2 regions of the Serratia symbiotica genome follow, and region 1 is predicted to be linked to the other one. Evidence: predicted binding sites of a transcription regulator. Region 1 holds the regulator's gene; the other holds the start of a gene.
What was found. Region 1 encodes LexA, which represses DNA repair genes until DNA is damaged. Its sites were predicted from a motif close to TNCTGTATGTACATACAGNA; they were not measured.
Positions count from the first base shown of each region.

Region 2: a site for LexA is predicted at 1,622-1,641, ahead of SYMBAF_RS06495 (metal-dependent hydrolase). Genes of this name have one in related genera too.

Region 1 covers NZ_CP050855.1:2,895,156-2,898,368, reverse strand. Annotated here, with positions in the region: gene plsB (glycerol-3-phosphate 1-O-acyltransferase PlsB) at 1-939, opposite strand, end outside; gene SYMBAF_RS14370 (diacylglycerol kinase) at 1,084-1,452, shown strand; gene lexA (transcriptional repressor LexA) at 1,552-2,160, shown strand; gene dinF (MATE family efflux transporter DinF) at 2,273-3,213, shown strand, end outside.
Region 2 covers NZ_CP050855.1:1,285,460-1,288,672, reverse strand. Annotated here, with positions in the region: gene SYMBAF_RS06500 (L-cystine transporter) at 1-868, opposite strand, end outside; gene SYMBAF_RS06495 (metal-dependent hydrolase) at 1,039-1,599, opposite strand; gene SYMBAF_RS06490 (metal ABC transporter permease) at 1,869-2,729, opposite strand; gene SYMBAF_RS06485 (metal ABC transporter permease) at 2,729-3,213, opposite strand, start outside.

The DNA.
Region 1 (3,213 bases):
CAGCAAATAGTCCATGTGGCTACGGTGGCAGGGTACATAGACGATCTCGTGGCCGTCTTGGGCCAGTTGGCGAACGCGCTCAGCATTGGTAACGTTGATGCCCTGATACAGCCGGTTCCAGGTCCAGCTCAACACGCGGTCGGAAAGGCGCACGGCCTCGTAGGAGAAATCAGCGGCGATCTCTTCCATTAACACGATGGCGTTCTGTCGGGCTTTATCAAGGGAGATTTTCTTGCTGTGTGCTTCGTCTTCGACGGCTTTTTCGATCGCTTTGGAAGCCAGCAGCTTGTTGAATAGATCCTGACGTGCTGGCAGGCTGGGGCCGACTGCGGCCAGACGCTGGCGCGAAAAGTGCATGCGCGCCACGCGTGCCAGTTTCTGCGCGATGGCTTTGTCTGTGCCGTATTCGGAGGCCATGCGGCGCAGCGAAACAGTATTGGAGAAACGTACGAAGCTGTCACGGCCGAGCCACAGCACAGCTAATAATTTCTGCACGCCGTTCAGCAGGCGCAGGTGTGGTGTGCCTTGGCCTTCTCGCCCAGGTGAACGGCCAAACATCACCGAGACCGGCAGCATCTGGATATTGAGACGCGGATTACTGCGGTGCAGATCCAGATAGTCGTGGAACAGCTTTACTGACTCTTCCTTCGGCGTGTAATAACGGAACAGGCGCGGGCCATCGTGAATAAACACGTGGCTCGGCAGCACCGTGCCGTCGATTTCCAATAGGTCAAGAGGATCGGGCAGATCCTGCTCCAGGCACTGAGTGCGTAGCGTCAGCAAATCCGTCTTGGAATTATAAGGCAAAACATACAAAATCGGCCGTGAGGGATCTAATCCTAACTCCCTGACAGGATCTGAAGGGATAACCTTGCTTCTTACCAATAATTTGAGTGGTAAATTCAATAATTTATAATAAATTTTACGCCAACCTGACATAACTACGTGAAGCCTCTTGTTAGCAATGCAACACAAGCATACCAGAAACCGGGTAGCAGATCTGCGGTGTTGGAAAACGAGAGCCGACATCACTAAGTGATCTAGACTCTTTTTATGATTTACCCCTGAGAAAGGCACAGAAACATGGCAAATCAAGCAACCAGCCTGACCCGTATTATTAAAGCCGCTGGCTATTCTTATAAAGGACTTGCCGCTGTTTGGCGGCATGAGGCGGCATTCCGCCAGGAATTGGTGGTGGCCATGCTGGCTATCACACTGGCAATTTGGCTGAATGTAGGTGCGATAGCGCGCATTTTATTGATCGGATCGGTGGTATTGGTGCTGATTGTTGAGATCCTGAACAGCGCGATAGAGGCGGTGATCGATCGGGTAGGTAGTGAATATCATGAACTGTCTGGCCGTGCAAAGGATATGGGGGCAGCGGCAGTGTTGCTGGCGATCGTGTTGGCGCTGTTCGTTTGGGGGTCGATTTTGTTGCAACACTTCATTTGAACGGGGCGTGACACCCTGATTTTATTCATTCGTCGGTTCCCAATTCAGGCATGCCTGTATATACTTACAGCAAAACTGTATAAACGAACAGGGGGTGGAATGAAAGCACTAACTACCAGGCAGCAAGAGGTTTATGAACTGATTCGCGATCATATTTTGCAGACAGGCATGCCGCCGACACGTGCTGAGATCGCTATGCGTCTGGGGTTCCGCTCACCAAATGCCGCCGAAGAACATCTGAAGGCGTTAGCGCGCAAAGGGGTCATCGAGATCATCTCCGGCGCGTCGCGCGGCATACGCCTGCTGATGGAAGATGAAGCAGGTTTACCGCTGATTGGTGGTGTGGCTGCTGGCGAGCCACTGTTGGCTCAACAGCATATTGAAGGCCACTATAAGGTAGATCCTTCCTTATTTAAACCAAACGCGGATTTCCTGCTGCGGGTTATCGGCATGTCGATGCGCGATATCGGCATTTTGGATGGCGATCTGTTAGCGGTACACAAAACTCAGGATGTGCGCAATGGCCAAGTCATAGTGGCGCGCATTGAAGATGAAGTTACCGTCAAACGACTGAAAAAAAGCGGTAACATGGTTGAATTGCTGCCGGAAAACAACGAATTTCAACCGATAGTGGTCGATCTGCGCCAGCAAAATTTCACTATCGAAGGTCTGGCAGTCGGTGTGATCCGCAATGGCGACTGGATTTAAGCGTCACGCCTAACTAAACCGTTGTCCCCTGATTTAACCCGCCCCTGTTTTGGGGCGGTTTCGTTTTACTCCACCTAATGTGGCAACTGCACTACCATGGGAACATTGCATAATGCACCTGATCTCTGCCTTTACCAGCGACACCGATAAAGCCCTGTGGCACCTGGCCCTGCCGATGATCTTCTCCAATATCACCGTGCCGTTGCTAGGGTTAGTGGATACTGCTGTGATCGGCCATCTTGATAGCCCGATCTATTTGGGCGGTGTGGCGATCGGCACGATGGTCAGTAATTTCCTGTTTATGCTGCTACTGTTTCTGCGCATGAGCACTACCGGGTTGGCCGCCCAAGCGCTGGGAGCGCAGAGCCAGCAGAGGCTGGCGCGTGCCTTTATGCAGCCGCTTCTATTGGCACTATTGACCGGGTTGGCAATGGTGCTGCTGCGCCACCCGCTGATTGATTTGGCGCTGCGGATCGTTGGTGGCAACGTTAAGGTACTGGAACAGGCGCGACTGTTTCTGGACATTCGTTGGTTGAGCGCCCCGGCAGTACTGGTCAATATGGTGCTACTCGGCTGGCTGCTCGGCGTGCAGCATGTGCGTGCGCCGGTGATCTTCCTGATTGTCGGCAACCTGCTGAATATTGTGCTGGATATCTGGCTGGTAATGGGACTGGGCTGGAAGGTGCAAGGGGCAGCGATGGCGACTGCCATCTCAGAATATGCCACGCTGCTACTGGGGCTAGGGCTAGCGTGGCGGGTAATGCGCATGCGTGGGATATCGTTGCTGATGTTGCAACAGGCTTGGCGCGGCAACCTTAGGCGCTTGCTGGCCCTAAACCGCGACATCATGTTGCGCTCGTTGCTGCTACAACTGTGCTTCGCCTCGCTGACCCTCTTTGCCGCACGCCTAGGCAGCGAGGTGGTGGCGGTAAATGTGGTATTAATGAACCTTCTGGCCTTCTCCGCCTACGCTTTAGACGGCTTTGCCTATGCGGTTGAAGCACATTCGGGTCATGCCTATGGTGCGCGTGATGACAGCCAACTGAGAAAAAT
Region 2 (3,213 bases), 1.6 Mb from region 1:
TCGGGTTAACGCCAGTGAGGGTCAGCAAGGCGGCATGCACCACAAACATAAGCGCCAGACCAAGGTATGAAGCCACCACAAAGCTGCCGAGCTTACCGATGTCATGGATGTTAGAACCAGCGACCACTTTCGTCATCAACGCCAGCACACCATACGGCGTTAGCTTCATCACCAGCCGCACCAGCTTCATCACCCAGGCCTGCAAGGTATCGATAGCCATCAGCACTCGCTCACCTTTCGGCTTATCGTCTTTCAGCAGTTGTAGCGAAGCTACGCCGAGGAAGGTTGCGAAGATCACTACGCTGATAATCGATGTTGGGCGGGTACCGGTCAGATCGGCAAATGGGTTTGCCGGAATGAAGGACAGCAGCATCTGCGGTACGGTAAAATCAGCCAGTTTGCCCACATAGTTAGTTTGGATAGCGGACAAACGTGCGCTTTCCTGTACCCCTTGAACTAATCCTGAGGCAGTGAGGCCGAACAGGTTAGTCATCAGCACGCCCACCAGTGCCGAGATCAGTGTGGTGAACAGCAGAGTGCCGATGCTCAGGAAGCTGATTTTGCCCAGTGAAGATGCATTATGCAGTTTAGCTACCGCACTTATGATCGAGGCAAACACCAACGGCATAACGATCATTTGCAGCAACTGCACATAACCGTTGCCGACGATGTTGAACCAACTAATGGATGCTTTCAGTACTGGGTTGTTCGAACCATACGTCAGTTGCAGCGCCAAACCGAATATCACGCCGACCCCCAGGCCGACCAAGACTTTTTTCGCCAGGCTCCATGGCTTGTGACGGGTTTGTGCTAACAGCAATAGAAGGGCGACAAAGATCGCCACGTTAATTACCAGTGGAAAATTCATCCACAATGTCTCCAATAAATTTTTTTCATATAAAAATGACCATAAACGCCCATATGTAGCGATGCAAATATCCTAACAGCTTGCTGCATGGCTTATTTATATCCAAATTGAATTGGATATAACTTTTTAGAATTATTGTATTATTAATATGCGCATTGGTGATTTATTGGTCATTTTGTGTGATTAAAATCTAATATTTTTATTTGCCCAAAATACGACTGTATTGGAATGATGCACCCGCCTTGCCAATAGAGAGCAAACGCCACCAAGCAGAGACACATAGCGCGTTCCAATTGATTACCTTTATGAGAATTTAGCAGCGGTAGGCGAAAACGCCAGCGGCAGGGCCACAGTAGCGGCACGCCGGCGGGGGTTAGCATGTCGGCCAGGAGATGACTGAAATAGCCGATAATCATGGCATGCAGTACGTCAGGAGGGATTGGCCAACTGCGTGGAAACTCCAACCGGAATAGCACTATACCACCGGTGATCGCCAGCAGGCTGTGGGTGAAGCCTCGGTGGCCAAAGGCGCGAGCGATGGGAATGGCAATCCAACTCAGGCGCTGGCCCAATACCGATTTGGGATGGTCTATATCGGGCAGCAGCGAAGTCAGCAATGCGGCCGGGATAATGTGCCACCAGTCGCCAGTGGTCAGTTCTAATGTCACCTCGGCCTTTTTGGCGAAGATCGCGCAAGCGACAGAGAATATAAGATGTCCTTCCGCAGTCATGCTGTGGTTATTCCGGCTGATAAACTGTTAATTTATCCAGTATATATAAAAATTCCTGGCAGCGGAAGCAGTTACCCTGTAACCAAATGCTTATTTTTCCCGTTTTTACAGCAGTTTGTTACTCCCTAATGGGGGAATTTTCATGTTATGAACATCAAAAAGGGTTTATCTGTCGGGTCAGGCGAAGGAAAGAAAGCGCTGGACGAGTTTCAGCGCCTTAGACCGATTAGGTTAGAGTTGCGCGGCGGCGAGTGCACGCCGCGCTGTTATCAGAGTTTATCTTTGAGCAATACCTGCTGATGATGCTGTAACGGTCGCAGCTTGCTGTAAAGCAAAGCGATGACGAACAGCATTGCTTGAACGATCACGATGCAGGGGCCGGTAGCGCCGTCGATATGGAAACTGATCAGGGTGCCGAGCACGCAGGAAAATACCGAAACCAGCGTTGCGACGATCAACATGCGGTCAAAACTACGGCACAACATAAAGGCAATGATGCCTGGTGCAATCAGCATTGCAATCACTAAAATCACCCCCACTGCCTGCAACGAGGCGACAATGGTCAGCGCCAGTAGGCACAGTAGTCCGTAGTGCAGCAGCTTCACCGGCAGGCCAATCACCCGTGCATGGTGTGGGTCAAAGCAGTAAAGCATGAAGTCTTTGCGCTTTAGCACCATTATCACCAGGGTGGCACCAGCGATCAACAGCGTTTGCTTCAATTCATCGTCGGTAATACCCAGCATATCGCCGAACAAGATATGGGTCAGGTGCTGATTGGTGTCGATACGCGAAAATAGCACCAGCCCGAAGGCGAACATGCCAGAGAAGACGATGCCCATTACCGTATCTTCCTTCACCCGGCTGTGCTCTTTCAGGTAGCCAGTAGCCACCGCGCAGAAAATGCCGGAAAGAAAGGCACCGATCGCGAGTGGAATACTGAGTACGAACGCTATTACCATGCCTGGCAGCACCGCGTGAGAAATAGCATCGCCCATCAGTGACCAGCCCTTGAGCACCAGATAGCAGGACAGTACTGCGCAGATCACGCCAGTGGCGATGGCAGCGATAATCGCCCGCTGCATAAACGGGTAAGCGAAAGGTTCACTGAACAGTTGATACAAGTTTTCCATCAGTGTCCCCCAGGGTATTCACGCGCCATACGACGTTTTGATGCTAGCAAACCGTGTTTAGGGGCAAAGAAGAAGGCCACCAGGAACACTAGCGTTTGCAAGGTAACGATCACACCACCGGTGGCACCGTCGAGGAAAAAGCTCAGGTAGGCACCGATACCGCTGGTCAACGCGCCTATAGTGATGGCGAGGAGCACCAACCGGCTGAAACGGTCAGTCAGTAGATAAGCGGTGGCTCCCGGCGTAATCACCATAGCGATCACCAAGATGGCACCGACGGTTTGCAGTGCGGCTACGGTACAGGCGCTGAGCAGGGTGAAGAACAAGATCTTAAGGCGCAATGGCGACAGGCCGATCGAAACCGCGTGATTTTCATCAAAGAATACCGCCAGCAGGTCTTTCCACAGTAAACACAGGATCAACAGCGATATGCCGATGATGATTTCAACCTGCTGTACATCTTTGTCGGCGATGCCAAGAATGT